2 regions of the Calidithermus terrae genome follow, and region 1 is predicted to be linked to the other one. Evidence: riboswitches for the same ligand, from Rfam matches in the RefSeq annotation. Region 1 holds a riboswitch; the other holds the start of a gene.
What was found. A riboswitch is a leader RNA that binds a small molecule or an ion and turns the genes downstream of it on or off. The one in region 1 is predicted to bind cyclic di-GMP.
Positions count from the first base shown of each region.

Region 1 (3,798 bases):
AGGGGCCGCTGTTCGAGGGGCTGGAGGGCGAGTTGCAGATGTGGATGAGCCACTCCGACGCCGTGACCGCCCTGCCCGAGGGGTGGCGGGTGATCGCCGAGACCGAGGAGAACCCGGTGGCCGCCGTCGCAGCCCCCGACGGCCGGACCTTCGGGGTGCAGTTCCACCCGGAGGTGGTGCACAGCCCCAAGGGCATGGCGGTGCTGGAGAACTTCCTCGAGCTCGCCGGGGTGCGCCGCGACTGGACCCCCGAGCACACCCTCGAGGCCCTCATCGCCGACATCCGCGCCAAGGTGGGCAAGGACCGGGTGCTGCTGGCGGTGTCGGGCGGGGTGGACTCCTCCACCCTGGCCCTGCTGCTCTCGAGGGCCATCGGCTCGCAGCTCACCGCCGTGTTCGTGGACCATGGCCTGCTGCGCCTGAACGAGCGCCACGAGGTCGAGCAGGCCCTGCGGCCCCTGGGCGACGAGAATTTGCGGGTGGTGGACGCCTCCGAGCAGTTCCTGCGGGCGCTGAAGGGGGTTGCCGACCCCGAGGAAAAGCGCAAGATCGTGGGGCGGGAGTTCATCCGGGTCTTCGAGGCCGAAGCCCGCAAGCTCTCGCAGGAGGGCTGCCGCTGGCTGGCGCAGGGCACGCTCTACCCCGACGTCATCGAGTCGGCGGGCGGGGAAGGGGCGGCCAACATCAAGAGCCACCACAACGTGGGGGGGCTGCCCCCGGACCTCAACTTCGAGCTCCTGGAGCCCTTCCGCTACCTCTTCAAGGACGAGGTGCGCGAGCTCGCCCTGCTCCTGGGCCTCCCCGAGCCCATCCGCATGCGCCACCCCTTCCCGGGCCCCGGCCTCTCCATCCGCATCCTGGGCGAGGTCACGCCCGAGAAGCTCGACGTCCTGCGCCGCGCCGACGACATCTTCATCAGCGCCCTGCGCGACTGGAACCTCTACGACAGCGTTTCTCAGGCCCTGGCCGTGCTCACCCCCCTGCAGAGCGTGGGCGTCATCGGCGACGAGCGCAGCTACGGCTACGTGCTGGGCCTGCGGGCGGTGAGCACCGCCGACTTCATGACCGCCGACTGGGCCCGCCTGCCCCTCGACTTCCTCGACGAGGTCGCCCGCAAGATCACCCGCCAAGTCCCCGAGGTCGGGCGCGTGGTCTACGACATAACCTCCAAACCGCCCGCCACCATCGAGTGGGAGTGAGGCGCGGCAGTGCCGGAGGGCACTCCCAAGTCACGAAAGTAACGCCCCAGATGTGACGTTTGACCATTTCCCCACCTAAGGGATGTGGTACAACGGCACCTGGAGGGAAACCTCCTCTCGGAGGCGACGAAGCCTGTCCTGCATTTGGGCGCCTGGGACAGGCCGAGCCAGTGGCGCAACCGGCCGAGAGACAACCACTCCGTACGCATCTTGCCACGCCGTGGGCGTTTCTCGCCGGTCAGGTTCCCAGCCTGGCCCTAGGCGTCGTTTAGGGTGTTCGGAGGCGTTGAACCGTGTTTCCCAACGTGGGCACCAAGGGAACCGGGGAGCCAGTGGTGCAACCGGCCGAACGCAGAAAAAGCGTTCCTGACGGACCTTGGCTTTTCCCACTCATCTTTACCGTTGGCTCTTCGACCTTTCGTCCGCTCTGGGCGGTGGCCGGGCTCGCCGCTGTGGTCCTGGCGGGCTGCGGACAGCCCGTCGCCCAGACCCAGGCCGAGTTCACGGCCGTGCCCGCCCAGCTTCCGGTGAGCGGGGGAGAAGTCTCCTTCTTCTGGCAGGCCGAAGGCGCCGGGGAAGTGACCGTCACGAGCGAGCCCGCCCTGCCGGGCTTTCCCCTCACCACCCGCGACCGCTCCTTCTCGGTGAAGGTGCGGGGCAACCCCACCACCGCCGCCAAGACCTACCGCTTCACCCTCGAGCTCGCCACCCCCCAGGGCCGCGCGGTCAAGACCCAGAGCGTCACGGTCGAGCCCCAGGCCTCCGTGAGCTGCCCGAGCTCGAGCCGGCCCGCCGCCCGCGCCGCGCTCGCCGCGCCCGAGCCGCTCAGGCCCGCCGGGCTGGGCCGCTTCGACCGCCCCTACGCCAGCGGCCGCCTGCTGGTGTTCAGCCAGAGCGACAGCCGCTTGCAGAAGCTGGGCGCTGTGCGCCTGGAGGGCGGCTGGGGCGTGGTGCGGGTGCCGCAGGGCCAGGAGGCCGCCAAGGCCCGCGCCCTCGTCGAGCAGGGCCTGGCCGACTACGCCCAGCCCGAGTACCTCTACGAGGCCGCCCTGGCCGCCGTGCCCCCGGCCAACCGCCAGTACCCCGCCCAGGACGAGCTCTTCGCCCAGATGCGCCTCGAGCAGGCCTGGAAGGGCCTGAGCGCGGGCTGCGAGCGCCCCGTGGTCGCCGTGGCCGACACCGGCTTCTTCACCGACCGCCCCGACCTCGCCCCCAACCTCACCCCCCAGTCGAGCTGGCTGGACGTGGTGGGGGCTAGCCTCGAGGCCCCCCAGCCCCGCCAGGGCGCCGTGGCCCCCCACGGCGGCGACTCCCACGGCACGGCGGTCGCCGGCGTCATCGCCGCGACCACCAACGACGGCTCGATGCTGGCCGGGGTGAGCTACAACCTCGCCCAGGTCCTGCCCATCAAGATCTTCGACGCCCAGGGCCGCACCGGCACGCTCCAGATCGCGCAGGCCCTCGAGTACGCCGCCGGCCGGACCGAGATCGGCGGCCGGGCCTTCACCAACCCCACCCCCGCCCAGGTGGTCAACCTCTCGCTGGCCGGTCAGGCCTTCGACCCCTACCTCGAGAGCGTGCTGGCTAAGGTCAGCGCCCAGGGGCTGGTGGTGGTGGCTGCTAGCGGCAACTCCGGCAGCGCCAGCGTGGGCTACCCGGCCTCCTCGCCCTACGTCCTCGCCGTGGGCGCCACCGACGCGCAGGGCCAGCGCGCCGTGTGGGGCAACGGGTTCGGCTCCAACTACGGCCCCGAGCTCGACTTCGTGGCCCCCGGCACCGCCGTCCCCAGCTACGGCGGCCAGGCCGCCGACGGCGTGGGCAACGCCTACGGCACCTCGATGTCGGCGGCCTTCGTCAGCGCCACCGTCGCGCTGCACCTCTACCAGAACCAGCGCCAGCACGGCACCTTCCACCCCGAAGGCGCGGGCAGCGCCACGCTCGAGGCCGTCCGTTCCTGCCTGCGCAGCGCCGCCCAGCTCTCCGCCCCCTCGCCCGAGACCGGCCACGGCCTGATCGACGTTTCCAAGGTGATTGACCCCGCCAACCCCGCGTGCAACTAGAGGAGGTCCCCATGCCCAAGAGCCTGCTTCAACCCCTCCCCGACGAGATCCTCAGCGGCTACGAAGCCCACCTCTACCTCGCCGACCTCCAGCTCTACGGCCTCATCTACCTGCCGCAGGGCACGCTGGGCCAGCCCCTGCCCTCCACCGCCGACTGGCTCAACCAGGGCGACAGCCCCCTTCTCCCCCTCGCCAGCGTCAACCTCTACCGCTCCGACTCCCCCGCGACGCCCCGGGCCGAGGACATCCTGGCGGTGCTCCCCTCGATGGGCCTGCCCAAGGAGCGGGTGCTCTACCTGCAAGGCGGGCGGCCCCCGGCCGTCCGGGGCGGCAAGCGCCGGAGGGTGGCCCTGCTGTACCCTCACAGCGTGCTGGTGGGCTGGCTCGAGGGCCCCGAAGGCCAGGACTTCCACCAGTACGTGGCCCTCGCCCTGCCCTTCCAGCCCCTCTTCGAGGCCGAGGTCTACCCCCTGGGCCAGCCGCTCAGCCAGGCGAAGTGCCTCGAGCGCCACCCCTTCCTCACGGTCAACCTGCGCCAG
Region 1 covers NZ_QXDL01000126.1:7,750-11,547, reverse strand. The annotation lists gene guaA (glutamine-hydrolyzing GMP synthase) at 1-1,199, shown strand, start outside; cyclic di-GMP riboswitch class II at 1,310-1,393, shown strand; cyclic di-GMP riboswitch class II at 1,470-1,555, shown strand; gene Mterra_RS13855 (S8 family peptidase) at 1,634-3,259, shown strand; gene Mterra_RS13850 (hypothetical protein) at 3,271-3,798, shown strand, end outside.

Region 2 (3,798 bases), on a different contig from region 1:
CGGGCTACCTCTACCACCTCGCCAACACCGCGGGCATCCTGAACTACCCCGAAGCCGCCTACGATGCCGTCCGGCCCGGGATCTCGCTCTACGGGCTGTGGCCCGGCGTGGGCCTGGAGCCCGTCGCCCGCCTGCTGGCCCGGCCCACCTTAGTCAAGTGCCTGCCCCCCGGCCACCCCATCGGTTACGGCGGGCTCTACACCACGCAGGGCCACGAGTGGATCGCCACCCTGCCCGTGGGCTACGCCGACGGGATGCCGCGCCTGCTCTACAACCGGGCCACGGTGCGGCTCGAGGGGCACAACCACCCCGTGGTGGGCCGCATCTCCATGGACCAGATCACCGTGCGCGTCCCCGGGCCGGTGAGCCTCGAGACCGTCTTCGAGGTGGTCACCCCCGACTTCCACCCCAGCTCGAGCCTGTGGGGCTGGGCCGAGCTCACCGGGACGGTGAGCTACGAGCCGGCGGTGCGGCTGGCGGCGCGGCTGCCCCGGGTCTACCTGCGCGGCGGGGTGGAAGTGGCCCGCGCGGACGCGTGATAGCGTAAAAGGCATGCATCACCCGGATCACTCGCCTTTCGCCCGCGACCCGGGCGCGCCGGAGGGCTCATGAGGGGCGTGAAGCTCTTCCAGGGCTACCTCTGGCACCCCAAAGCGCTCGAGTTCGACCCCAAGCAGGCCCTGCCCGCGCGGCTGGGGGAGGGGCTCGAGGACGGCCCCGTTCACCTGCTCATCGACCCCGTGCGCCCGCCCTTCGCCTTCTTCCAGGACGGCACGCCCAACGCCCAACGCCTAAGGCCGGACGCCAGAAGGGGGATGGGTTTAGGGCCCCGTGCTCCGCGGTTTGTCGAGGGTCCAGGATCGGGGGTCTAGGGCCAAAACGTCTTGCGTCTTGCGTTTTGCGTCTTGCGTTTTGCGTACGGCGTAGGACGTAGGACGCACGACCGGCGTTTTGCGTCTTGCGTTCGGCATTCGGCGTTCGACGTTTGGCGTTCGACGTAGGGCGCAGGACGTACGACCCGTGCCCGCCAACCCTACCCGTGCACCGCCGGCACCCACTCGATGGTCGCGTTGGAGGCGGGCTGGTCGGAAGGGGTGAAGGAGCCCTGCCGGATCGCCTCGATGAGGGGCGGGGGGAAGCCGACGAGGGCCATGTCCTGGGCCACCCACTCGGTGTCGTAGGGGAGCTTCTTGAACTGGACCTTGAGGCCCTGGGGGGTGTCCTCGAGCACCGCCACGTCGGCGCCGGGGGCCCCGCCCAGGCTCAGGCCCACCGAGCCGGGGTCGAAGATCAGGCGGTCGCCCAGCCAGCGCTGGAAGGGCAGGTGGCTGCCCGAGGCCACGATGCAGGAGGCGTCGAAGCGCTCGAACAGCGGCAGCAGGTCGGCGGCGGGGAGCTCGAGGTCGATCTTGACCTCCGGGTCTTCGGGGGTGCCGTGGAAGGCCATGAGCTGTCCCCTGCCCAGCGGCACGCGGTGGCGGTAGCGCAGGCCCTTGAGGAAGGCGATCTCCGGCTCCTCGAGCTGGGCGATGGTCCAGCGCAGGGTGAGGTCGGAGATGCTGCTGCGGGGAGCGCTGGAGAGCACCCGGAAGGCCACGCGCATGTCGCTGCCGCCCCCGATGCAGTGCACGTTGAAGCGCTGGAGCATGCGGATGACCGGCTTGGGGTGGGGGCCGTAGCCCACGATGTCGCCCACCGCGACGATGGCGTCGAGCTGTTGCTTGGACAACCAGCCCAGCGCCGCCGCCAGGGCGGGCAGGTTGGCGTGGATGTCCGAGAGAATTCCGATGCGCATGAATGGCCTCGCTAGGGCCTGGCTGGCGTTGGGGGGTCCGGCCGAAATTAAGGCACGGTCGGCCAGGCTGGGTGCCTCACCGACCGAAAAACCTCGAACAGGCTGCCAACGCCCAGGGCAGCGGTGCGGGTTTGCTCGACTCGGCCGGTTGCGCCACTGGCTCGGCCTGTCCCAGGCGCCCAAGTGCAGGACAGGCTTCCTCGCCTCCGAGGCGGAAAGGCGAACCCTTCCAGCTCGCACCTTAGCTCGAGGAAGCCCTGGAAGCTGTGATTAATGCCCCTCGAAGGCAAGTCCCCCCGCTGCTCGCGGGGGGACCCTGGGTCAGAAGGCCGTTCAGAGCCCGGCCTTGCTCAGGCTCTTCCAGAAGGTGCCGGTGATGCCCGAGAACATGGGGTTGTAATTCTCGGCGATGCCGCGCAGCTTGTCGCTGTGCACGATGAAGACCTGCCCGGCAGGCACCAGGATGGAGGGCGCGAGGTCGTAGGCGCGCTGCCCGACCTGGCTGTACAGCGCCGCGCGCTTGGCCCGGTCGGTGGTGGCGCGGGCCTGCTCGAGCAGGCGGTCCATCTGGGCGTCCTTCAGGCCCATCAGGGGGCTGTAGTAGCCGTCCGAGGCGTAGAAGGTGTAGAGGAAGTTGTCGGGGTCGGCGTAGTCGGGGGCCCAGCTCACGAGGATCATGGCCTCCTTGCCCTCCTGGGAGTCCTTGAGGAAGTCCGACCAGGTCTTGGGCTCGAGCTCGACCTTGAACTTGGGGTTGAGCTTCTCGATGTTGGTCTTGAGGATCTCCATGGCCGTCTGCGAGGCCGCCGAGCCCGCGCGGTAGCGGGCCTTGAGCACGAAGCCGCGGCTCCAGAGCTGCCCGCCGAAGGCCTTCTTGAAGGCCGCCTCGGCCTGCTTGGGGTCGTAGGTGTACTTCCTGAGCTTGGCGTCGTAGCCGAAGTAGGTGTCGGGCATCGCCATGGTGCGCTGGAGGCCCTTGCCCAGCTGGACCTCCTTGATGTAGCGGTCGTAGTCGAAGGAGTAGGCGAAGGCCTTGCGCACGTTGACGTCGGAGAAGAAGTTGGCGGGGATGCCCTTGCCGTCGAGCTTGCCCGAGCCCAGCACGCCGGGGTCCTTGATGTTCTGGTTCATCGCGATGACCGCGGCCGAGACGTTGGGCAGCCCGTCGATGACCTTGAGGCCGGCCACGCCCTTGAGCTGCTCGAGCACCGGCCGCGGCCCGGTCTCGACGACGTCGGCGTCGCCCTTCTTCAGCGCCTCGAGGCGGGTGGCCTGCTCCTTGACGATCTGGACGATCACGTTCTGCAGCTTGGGCTTGCCGCCCCAGTAGCCGTCGAAGGCCTGCAGCACGGTGGTGTTGGCGTCGCGCCGCACCAGGCGGTAGGCGCCGGTGCCGCTGGGCTTCTGTGAGAGCGCCGACTCGGTGAGCTCGCGGTCAACCCAGTCCTTCCAGGTGGCCTCGGTGCCGTCCCACTCGCCGATGGAGACGGCGTGCTTCTTGTCCACGACCGAGTTGCCGGCGAAGGCCAGCTTGACCAGGAGCGCGGGGTCGGCCTTGGGCAGCTTGAGCACCAGCTGACCGTTGGCGTTGCAGCTCACGGCCGCGGCGATCTTGGCCCAGGTGATGCTCGGGTCGTCCTTGGCGTTGGACGCGGTGCCCAGCAGGCTCTCGGAAAGGAACCAGTTGCCCGAGCTGTGGTTGTTGGTCACCAGGTTGCGGCGCAGGCTGTACTCCGCGTCGGCGCAGGTGAACTCGTTGCCCGAGTGGAACTTCACGCCCCGGCGCAGGGTGAAGGTGTAGGTGCGGCCGTCGCTCGAGGCGCTCCAGGACGTCGCCAGCAGCGGCTGGAGCTCGGCCACGCTCTTGCCCTTATAAGTCAGCAGGGTCTCGTAGACGTTCTCGACGACCTGCCCCGAGGAGGTGTCGTAGGTCTCGCCCGGGTCGAGCGTGGGGATGTCCGCCGACTGCTGGATGAGCAGGGTGTTGGCCGGCACGGCCGCCA
Region 2 covers NZ_QXDL01000275.1:452-4,249, reverse strand. The annotation lists partial or broken gene alr (alanine racemase) at 1-539, shown strand, start outside; gene Mterra_RS19135 (DUF3208 family protein) at 609-872, shown strand; gene Mterra_RS19130 (metallophosphoesterase family protein) at 1,034-1,795, opposite strand; cyclic di-GMP riboswitch class II at 1,929-2,012, opposite strand; gene Mterra_RS19125 (ABC transporter substrate-binding protein) at 2,129-3,798, opposite strand, start outside.
Region 2: it holds a riboswitch for cyclic di-GMP, as region 1 does, so the genes downstream of both, Mterra_RS19130 (metallophosphoesterase family protein) here and Mterra_RS13855 (S8 family peptidase) in region 1, are expected to answer to the same signal.